DNA from 3 places in the Streptomyces sp. NPDC031474 genome. Region 1 is predicted to be linked to each of the others. Evidence: riboswitches for the same ligand, from Rfam matches in the RefSeq annotation. Region 1 holds a riboswitch; each other region holds the start of a gene.

Region 1 (3,264 bases):
CCACCGGCACGTTGTAGGCGTTCTGCACGATCAGTTTCTGCGCCTCGTCCACCAGCTGCCTGCGCTTCGCCGTGTCCGTGGTCGCGGCCTGCCCGGACAGCGCGGTGTCCAGCGAACTGGCGGGCACGCGGTAGAAGTTGGCCAGCTGCGTGGAGAAGGAGCTGCGCAGGATGTCCGGGTCCGAGCGGGTCACGTTGCTCCACACCAGGTCGAAGTCACCGCCCTGGAGCGTGGTGGCGAACTGGCTGACCTGGCCCTGCTTGAGCGCCACGTCGATCCCGACGGTTTTCAACTGCTGCTGGACGAGCTCCAGTGCCGGCTGGTTGGTGGCGGCGTTGGGGAACCAGCTGATGGTCAGGTTCAGCTTCTTGCCGTCCCTGGCGCGGATTCCGTCGCTGCCCGCCTTCCAGCCGGCCGCGTCCAGGAGGGCCTTCGCCTTGGCCGCGTCGAAGGCGAGGTCCGAGGAGAGGTCGGTGTAGTCGGGCGTGGTGTGCGCCAGGATGCTGGTCGCCGGCTGGGTGCCGGTCGGGAACACGGTGTCGGCGATCTGCTTGCGGTCGACGGCGGCGAGGACCGCCTGGCGCACCTTCACGTCCTTCAGGAGGGGCCGCGAGTTGTTGATCCCAAGCCCGAACACCACGCCCGGGTTGGCCCGGCGCAGGAGGGTGACCTGCCCACCCTTGAGCGCCGCCTCGTTGGCCTTGCCGACGCTGCTGATCGCGTCCACCTGCCCGGACTGGAGACTGCCGGCCCGCACCCCCGCCTCCGGCACGACCTTGAACACCAGCTTGTCCAGATAGGCCTCACCCTTCTTGGACCACAGCGAGGATCCCCAGTCGTAGCCGATGCGCTTGGCCAGGGTGATCGACTGGTTCTGCACGTACTGCTTCAGCACGAAAGGCCCGGACCCGATCACGCCCTCACTGCACTTCTGTTGCGGGGTCTTCTTCACGCTCGCCGACGACTCGATGCCCAGCGAATGGGTCGAAGTCGCCTGAAGGAACTGCGCGTTGGGCTGCTTGAAGGTCACCTTGACGGTGAGTGGGTCCACCACGGCTGTGCTCTTGACACCGCTGAGGTACCCCTGGGCGAGGGTCCCGAGGGCGCCGAGCTTCGGCACCGCGTCGAAGTTGTCCTTGACCACCTGCGCGGTCAGCTTCGAGCCGTCGCTGAAGGTGACGTCCGACCTCAGATGGAAAGTGAACGTCGTGGCGTCGGAGCTGACATCCCAGCTCTTCGCCAGCCACGGCACGATCTTGCCGGTCTTGGGGTCCTGGTCCGTCAGTGAGTCCACGACCTGGCGCACCGAGTAGATGCTCTCGTTGCTGCCGACCTGCTGCGGATCCACGCAGCCTGCGTCCGAACCCACCGCGAAGGTCAGGGTGCCGCCGGACTTGGGCTGACCGGCGCCGCTGCCGGAATCGCCGCCGCCGGAGCCGCAGGCGGTCAGCAGAACACTGGTGGTCACAAGGGCGGTCAGTGCCGCCCACCGGGAGGTTCTGACATCGGAAAGTGCAATCACGGAGGGCTTCTCCTACTCGTTCACCAGACACGGGTGTGGTGCGGGGCACGGCCGTGCGTGGGCATGCGGCCCCGGCCGACGCGACGCCGGTGCCGGGGGAGCGCTGGGCAGACGGGGATCAGAGGGAAAAGGGGGGATCAAAGACAGACGGAGATCAGGCGCAGGCGGGTGCGGCGACGACAGGTGCCGTACTGCGACCAGCGGCGGGAAGGCCCGTCAGGCCTGACAGAGACAGCTGGTCGAGCGCTTGAGGTCGATGTGGCGCCGTCGCGACAGCCGGGAGAACACGGTGGCGCCGGCGAAGCGGGCGTCGAGGTCACCACCGTGCCGCATATCGGTCCTCCACATATCCGGCCCCGGTCACGGGGCCGCGCGCTTGCGGGGATCGTCGGTGATCCCGCCGGGCTTTCACCTGGAGCACCCCACCGCGCGGGAGGGTTGCCGGTCAGCGAGCCAGGGCTTGACGCTGACACTCAATGCCGTTCGTGATCGTACGGAGCGGTCTTGGCGTACGTCAATGGCGCAAAGGGACGCCGTGTAAGGGGAGTCGGGGCTGGAGTGCGTCCGGCTCAGGAGCCGCCGCGCTCGCGGGGGATCTTCTGCCCGGCCTCGATCGCCACCGGCAGCCGGTTCTCGGCCGGGGGCAGCGGGCAGGTGGCCAGGTCGGTGTAGGCGCACGGCAGGTTCGTGGCGCGGTTGAAGTCCACGATGAGCGTGCCGTCGGCGGCGGGCGGATCGAGGGCCAGAGCCCGGTTGGCGGCGTACGTGGTGAGGCCGGAGGTCGCGTCGGTGAACAGCACCATCAGCCGTCCCGCACCAGGGCCGGGGAACGCGGTCAGCCGCAGCGGGCGCCCGTCGAGCTCGAACTCGACCCTGCCCGGAGCGTCGTACACATGCTCAAGGCCCTCGACCGCGGCGCCCACGGTGGTCGGTCGTGGCGTGTCGAAGGGGATGTAGCGGCCCGTCACGGCCCAGCGCGGGTCGGGGGCGTAGGCGGGTGTTCCGGTGAAGGCCGTGCGCAGCGGCGCGTCCGGGTGCCGGGGGCGCACGATGTCGTTGCCGCCGCGCTTGGCGACCTCGATGACGGCGTCTCCCCAGACGGCGTCGACGCCGCCGCGCTCGGGCAGCACACCGAAGCGGTGTTCGCCGCGTACCGGCGTTCCGTCGACGACCAGTTCCTCACCTTCGTCGAGGTGTACGACGACGCCTTCGGGGCCGGTGTGCCACGCGCCGGGCGCGTCCGGGAAGCGCTGGGGTCGGTCGTCGAGCCAGTGCAGGCCGGTGACCGCCAGGAACCCGTGCGGGGCGGCGAGCCGGGCCTCCTGGGCGCGGTGCCACTCCAGCCAGGTCTCGGTGAAGGCGTGGAGGTCCGTGGTGGTGGCCTCGATGGTCATGGGGAATCTCCTTTGTGCCGGGGGTGCCTTAGGGCAGGGGATGCAGGGGGCTGACGAGTCGACGGGTGTACTCAGCCGGCCAGTTCGCCGAGGAGTCGCCAGGTGCGTCGCCGGTCGGCTTCTCCGGCGATCTCGGTGCCCGAGAACACCACCTCGGTGGCGCCGGCGTCGCGGTACCGCCGTATCTCGGCCTCGACGGTCTTCTCGTCGCCGATCACGGCCAGGTCGGCGGCCCGCCTGCCGCCGGAGAGTTCGATGACCCGCGCGTAGGACGGGATCTGTTCATAGAAGGCGAGGTTCTCGGTGGCCTTGGCCCGCACCGCGTCGACGTCGTCGGTGACCACGCCG
Region 2 (3,264 bases), on a different contig from region 1:
CCGCAGACGAACAACAAGCTGCTTACGCGAGACCAGCTTCGCGGAACGACTCCAGGTTGGGACGGATCGTCGCCGTGAGGCCCGTCCCCGCCACCGCGTCCAGCGTCTTCAGACCATCACCCGTGTTCAGCACGACAGTGGTCAGCGTCGGGTCCAGCAGCCCGTTCTCGATCAGCTTCCGCGTCACCCCGACGGTCACCCCGCCGGCGGTCTCCGCGAAGATCCCCTCGGTCCGGGCGAGCAGCCGGATCGCGTCGACGATCTGCTCGTCGTCGACGTCCTCCACCGCCCCGCCCGTCCGCCGGGCGATGTCGAGGACGTAGGGACCGTCCGCCGGGTTGCCGATCGCCAGCGACTTGGCGATGGTGTTCGGCTTCTGCGGCCGGACCACGTCATGCCCCGCCTTGTACGCGACGGACACCGGGCTGCACCCCTCCGCCTGCGCGCCGAAGATCTTGTACGGCCTGTCCTCGACGAGGCCGAGCTTGATCAGCTCCTGCAGACCCTTGTCGATCTTCGTGAGCTGCGAGCCCGAGGCGATCGGCACGACCAGCTGGTCCGGCAGCCGCCACCCGAGCTGCTCGCAGATCTCATAGGCCAGCGTCTTGGAACCCTCGGCGTAGTACGGCCGCAGGTTGACGTTGACGAAGCCCCAGCCCTCGCCCGCCGGGTCGCCGATGAGCTCGGAGCAGAAGCGGTTGACGTCGTCGTAGTTGCCCTCGATGCCGACGAGCTCGCCGCCGTAGATCGCGGCCATGACGATCTTGCCCTGCTCCAGGTCGTGCGGGATGAACACGCAGGAGCGGAAGCCGGCGCGGGCGGCGGCCGCGCCGACGGCGCCGGCCAGGTTGCCCGTGGAGGAGCAGGACAGGGTCGTGAAGTCGAAGGCGCGGGCCGCCTCGATGGCCTGGGCGACGACGCGGTCCTTGAAGGAGTGCGTCGGGTTGCCGGAGTCGTCCTTGACGAACAGCTTGCCGGCGTCGACGCCCAGCTCACGGGCGAGGTTGTCGGCCTTGACGAGCTTGGTCCAGCCCGGGTTGATGTTCGGCTTGTCCGCCACGTCGGCCGGGACGGGCAGCAGCGGCGCGTAGCGCCAGATGTTCGCGGGTCCCGCCTCGATGCGCTTGCGGAGCTCCTCCGTGTCGTAGGAGGAGAAGTCGTAGGCGATCTCGAGGGGGCCGAAACACTCTTCGCAGGCGAAGACCGGGCCGAGGGGCACGCGGTGACCGCACTCGCGGCAGCTCAGCGCCGTGGCGGGACCGAGGTCTACAGTGGATTCGATGCTGTCCGTGGTGCTTGCAACAGTCTGCGCAGCCATGTGAGGCGAGGCCCTTTCTCCTCATCTTCCTCACGACGCATCTCGTCGTGAGACGGATTTGGCACCTTCCCAAGCCGGGAGCCTCGCGGAACGATCAACAGTGATCGGTAACGAGACCGGCTGGAGGGTTGCCGGGGCTTCATCGGGCCGTATCCCTCTGCCCCTCTGGATGAGCGGTATTCGGTTGTGGACGCCCGTGACCCCCGACATGCGATGGTCACCAGCGTTGTTCAAGACTGTAACCGAAGGCCAGGACAGTTGAGATAGTCGTCCGAACCGCGAGACAACCGTGAGGAGCCGCAGACTGTGCTGGAAGAAGTCGAGCGCTGGCTGAGCACCCGCTCCTGGTCCGTGGCCGATCGCCCGCTGCACCGGATCCTGGCCGCGAAGCGGACCACGAACCAGTCGGTGTCGGTGGTGCTGCCCGCGCTGAACGAGGAGGAGACGGTCGGGGACATCGTCGCCGTCATCCGTCACGATCTCATGCACCAGGTTCCGCTCGTCGACGAGATCGTCGTCGTCGACTCGGGATCGACCGACCGTACGGCCGAGGTCGCGGCGGCGGCGGGCGCGCGGGTCGTGCACCGCGACGCGATCCTGCCCCGCATCCCCGCCGTGCCCGGCAAGGGCGAGGTGCTGTGGCGCTCGCTGCTGGTCACCACCGGGGACATCGTCTGTTTCATCGACGCCGACCTCAGGGAGTTCTCCTCCGACTTCGTCTCGGGGATCGTCGGCCCGCTGCTCACCGACCCGGACGTGGATCTCGTCAAGGGCATGTACGACCGTCCGCTCCGCGGTGCGGCCGGCCAGGGCGGAAGGGTCACCGAGCTGATGGCCCGCCCGCTGCTCAACATGCACTGGCCGCAGCTGGCCGGGTTCGTGCAGCCGCTCGGCGGCGAGTACGCGGCCCGGCGCAGCCTGCTGGAGCAGCTGCCCTTCCCCGTCGGCTACGGCGTGGAGCTGGGCATGCTGGTCGACGCCCTGCACCTGGTGGGGCTAGACGCCCTCGCACAGGTGGACGTGGGGGTGCGAAAGCACCGCCACCAGGACGGGCAGGCCCTGGGCCGGATGGCGGCGGCGATCTACCGCACGGCGCAGCTGCGGCTGGCCCGCGGGCACATGATCCGCCCGGCCCTCACCCAGTTCGAGCGGAGCGGGGACGGCTTCGAGCCCCGCACCTACTCCGTGGACACCGAGGAACGGCCGCCGATGGCGGAGATCGTCGAGTACGCGACCCGCAAGGTCGCGTGAGCCAGTCGCGCAACAGGCGTAACACCGCGGACAGGCCGTATACGGTCCTCGCACTGTGCGCGACCGTACGTTTGAGCGTTTCCCCACCGGGCTAGGTTGTGGCGTATGGCTTCCACGCACGACATGGCTGCTCGGGGTGCTGAGGTGCTGGTCGCGTCCAACCGCGGTCCGGTCTCCTACGAGGTGCGCGAGGACGGCTCGCTGCACGCGAAACGCGGTGGCGGCGGGCTGGTCTCCGGCCTGTCGGCCATCGGCCCCGACGCGGGCGCCCTCTGGGTGTGCGCGGCGCTCTCCGACGGCGACCGGGAGGCGGTCGCGCGCGGGGTCGGCGAGGAGGGCGTGCGCATGCTGCCCATCCCGGCCGACGTGCACGCCGACGCGTACAACGGCATCGCCAACTCGGTGCTCTGGTTCATCCACCACCTCCTCTACCAGACCCCGCTGGAGCCGGTCTTCGACGCGGAGTTCCGCCGCCAGTGGGCGTCGTACGAGGCCTACAACGGGGCGTTCGCCGAGGCGCTGGCCGAGGAGGCGGCGGAGGGGGCGGCCGTCCTCGTCCAGGACTACCACCTGTGCCTGGTCCCCGGGATGCTCCGCGAGCTGCGCCCCGACCTGCGCATCGGCCACTTCTCGCACACCCCGTGGGCGCCGGTCGACTACTTCGGCATCCTGCCCGGGGACATCCGTGAGCAGCT
Region 3 (3,264 bases), on a different contig from region 1:
CCGGTCATCGCGTACATCCTCACCAAGCGGATCTGCCTCGGCCTGCAGCGTCGCGACCACGACAAGGTGCTGCACGGTCGCGAGACCGGCACCATCAAGCGGCTGCCGCACGGTGAGTTCGTCGAGATCCACGAGCCGCTCAGCCAGGAGCAGTTGCACACCCTCACCGCGCACGAGCAGTACGCGCCGGCCGCGATCGGCGCGACCGTCGACGAGAACGGCGTCGAGCGCAAGGTGAAGGGCTCGGAGAAGCTCCGCGCCAAGATCAGCAACGCGTACTTCGGCGAGGACCAGCAGATCCCGAAGCCCACTGTCGAGGAGTACAAGGAGATCACGAGCGGCCACGGCCACCACTGATCCCAGGCGTCGCCACGCCGCCCCAAAGGGCCCCGTCCGGTCTTCGGACGGGGCCCTTTGCCGTGCCCACGGGCTGGATAGGGTGGGGTTCACACGGGTCCGGACGACCCACGACGACGCACGACGACACGCACAGGAGCGGCTATGAGCGCTGTGACCCCCGCTGGAGGCGACACCGCGGCGGACCGTTCCTGGCCCGAGGTGCTGAACAGCCTGCTGTACGGCCAGGACCAGGGCGCCGACGCCACGTTCTGGGCGCTGGACCGGATCATGCGCGGCGAGGCGACCGACGCGCAGATCGCCGGGTTCGTGGTGGCGCTGCGGGCCAAGGGCGAGACCGTCGAGGAGATCAACGGCCTCGTGCGGGCGATGTACGAGCACGCCAACCTGATCGAGGTGCCCGGCCGGACCGTCGACATCGTCGGCACGGGCGGCGACGGCGCGAAGACGGTCAACATCTCCACCATGTCGGCGATCGTCGTGGCCGGCGCGGGCGCCACGGTCGTCAAGCACGGCAACCGGGCCGCGTCCTCCGCGTCCGGCGCCTCGGACGTCCTGGAGAAGCTCGGCGTCAACCTGGAGCTGACCCCGGCGCGGGTGGCGGAGGTGGCCCAGAAGGCCGGGATCACCTTCTGCTTCGCGGTCAAGTTCCATCCGGCGTTGCGTCATGTGGGCGCCGCCCGCGGCCAGTTGGGCATCCGCACGGTGTTCAACGTGCTGGGCCCGCTGACCAACCCCGCACAGGTGCGCAGCCAGGCGGTCGGGGTCGCGGACCCGCGCATGGCGCCGGTCGTCGCGGGTGTCTTCGCCGAGCGCGGCAACTCCTCTCTGGTCTTCCGGGGCGACGACGGCCTGGACGAGCTGACCACGACGGCCACCTCCCATGTGTGGGTCGTCCGCGACGGCAAGGTGAGCGAGGAGACCTTCGACCCGCGGGACGTCGGCCTCGACCTGGTCCCGGTGGAGGCGCTGCGGGGCGGGGACCCGTCCTACAACGCGGAGGTGGCCCGGCGCCTCCTGGCGGGCGAGACGGGCCCGGTGCGGGACGCCGTGCTGCTGAACTCGGCGGCGGCGCTGGTCGCCCTCGACCCGGGCGCAGGGCCGCTGGCCGAGCAGATCCGGGCCGGCATGGACCGGGCGGCCGAGTCGATCGACTCCGGCGCGGCCAAGCGGTCCCTGGAGCGCTGGGTGGCCGCCAGCAACGCGTAGCCGTCGGTGACGCGGTCCCGCGATCCGGACACGGGTTGCGGGACCGCGATCACCTCACGTAGGTTTCCGTACCAGGTCATGAGTGACAGTCATGAGGCCCCGGCCGACTGTCCGGCAACCCTCCTTCCGTGGCGGGGTGCCCCGGGTGAAGACCAGGCCGTAGGCAGCGAGGTCTACGGCAAGCGCGGGCCCCTCACGCTCTTTCGAGCAAGCACAGCCCAGGGGTCCTGGGTCGTTCGAGGGAGTCTTCCGTGAGCAAGCGAATGCGATAGGGCGTAGAGCCCCGCCTCCGCATCCCCCTTTTCACCTTCCTCCGTGCTTGAGCCGTACCCGCTCGCACGGCGGTTCCCCCTTGCCTCTCACGGGAGTTCGCCATGTCTGTCTCCACCGCTGCCGCCGCCCGGACCGTTCGCAGTGACCTTTCGGGCGCCCTGCCCGTTCTCGGCCGGGATGTCACCGTCCCGCTCGTCACCGGCGGCGAGGTCGCCTACGCGGCGCTCGACTACGCCGCCAGCGCCCCCGCCCTCCAGCGCGTCTGGGACGACGTGGCGGCCTACGCCCCCTACTACGGCAGCGTCCACCGCGGCGCCGGCTACCTCTCCCAGCTCTCCACGGACCTCTTCGAGAACGCCCGCAGGACGGTCGCCGAGTTCCTCGACTGCCGCGCCGACGACCAGCTGATCTTCACCCGGTCCACGACGGACTCCCTCAACCTGCTGGCGCAGGCGCTCCCGGCCGACTGCCAGGTCTTCGTCTTCGAGACCGAGCACCACGCCTCGCTGCTGCCCTGGCAGGACGCCCGGGTCACCTACCTCGACGCCCCCCGCACCCCCCGCCAGGCCGTCGAGGCCCTGGAGCGCGCCCTCGCCGACCGCACCATGTCCAACGAAGGGGAATACGGCCCGGCCCTGGTGTGCGTCACCGGCGCCTCGAACGTCACCGGCGAGCTGTGGCCCGTCCGTGAGCTCGCGGCGGCGGCCCACGCCCACGGCGCCCGCATCGTCCTGGACGCTGCCCAGCTGGCCCCGCACCACCCGGTGTCGGTGCAGGACCTCGACGTCGACTGGGTCGCCTTCTCCGGCCACAAGCTGTACGCGCCCTTCGGCTCCGGCGTCCTCGCCGGCCGCGCCGACTGGCTCCGCGCGGCCGACCCGTACCTCGCGGGCGGCGGCGCCAGCCGCAAGGTCACCCGGCGCGAGGACGGGGGAGTGGACGTGCAGTGGCACGAGAGCGCCGCCCGCCACGAGGCCGGCTCCCCGAACGTGATCGGCGCCTACGCCATCGCCTCGGCCTGCACGGCGCTGACGGAGGCCGGCTTCGACACGCTGGTGGCCCGCGAGCAGTACCTCATCGAGAAGGTGCGGACGGGGCTGGCCGAGGTGCCGGAGGTCCGGATCCTCTCCCTCTTCGGCGACGACGCCCCGCGGGTCGGCGTGATCTCCTTCGTCGTCGAGGGCTGGAACAGCTCCCACTTCGCCGCCGCCCTCTCCGCCGAGTACGGCATCGGAGTCCGCGACGGCCTCTTCTGCGCCCACCCGCTGCTCCGCACCCTCCTGGGCAGTGACCCGCAGAGCCAGGGCGAGTGCGGCGCCCCCGAGGCTGCCCCCGGCGAGAAGTCCCTCAACGCGATCCGGGTGAGCTTCGGCGCCGGCACCCCCGACGAGCACGTGGAGCGGTTCGTCGACGCGGTGCGGGAAC

The links. A riboswitch is a leader RNA that binds a small molecule or an ion and turns the genes downstream of it on or off. The one in region 1 is predicted to bind S-adenosylmethionine.
Region 2: it holds a riboswitch for S-adenosylmethionine, as region 1 does, so the genes downstream of both, thrC (threonine synthase) here and ACZ5SK_RS47925 (putative leader peptide) in region 1, are expected to answer to the same signal.
Region 3: it holds a riboswitch for S-adenosylmethionine, as region 1 does, so the genes downstream of both, ACZ5SK_RS02115 (aminotransferase class V-fold PLP-dependent enzyme) here and ACZ5SK_RS47925 (putative leader peptide) in region 1, are expected to answer to the same signal.

The regions. Positions count from the first base shown of each region.
Region 1 covers NZ_JBVIJX010000057.1:11,318-14,581, forward strand. Annotated here, with positions in the region: gene ACZ5SK_RS47920 (ABC transporter substrate-binding protein) at 1-1,468, opposite strand, end outside; gene ACZ5SK_RS47925 (putative leader peptide) at 1,739-1,855, opposite strand; SAM riboswitch class IV at 1,890-2,003, opposite strand; gene ACZ5SK_RS47930 (DUF1684 domain-containing protein) at 2,092-2,916, opposite strand; gene ACZ5SK_RS47935 (LLM class F420-dependent oxidoreductase) at 2,988-3,264, opposite strand, start outside.
Region 2 covers NZ_JBVIJX010000021.1:160,423-163,686, reverse strand. Annotated here, with positions in the region: gene thrC (threonine synthase) at 23-1,318, opposite strand; SAM riboswitch class I at 1,337-1,494, opposite strand; gene ACZ5SK_RS38025 (glucosyl-3-phosphoglycerate synthase) at 1,625-2,569, shown strand; gene ACZ5SK_RS38020 (alpha,alpha-trehalose-phosphate synthase (UDP-forming)) at 2,675-3,264, shown strand, end outside.
Region 3 covers NZ_JBVIJX010000001.1:452,184-455,447, reverse strand. Annotated here, with positions in the region: gene qcrB (cytochrome bc1 complex cytochrome b subunit) at 1-357, shown strand, start outside; gene trpD (anthranilate phosphoribosyltransferase) at 502-1,566, shown strand; SAM riboswitch class IV at 1,641-1,757, shown strand; gene ACZ5SK_RS02115 (aminotransferase class V-fold PLP-dependent enzyme) at 1,941-3,264, shown strand, end outside.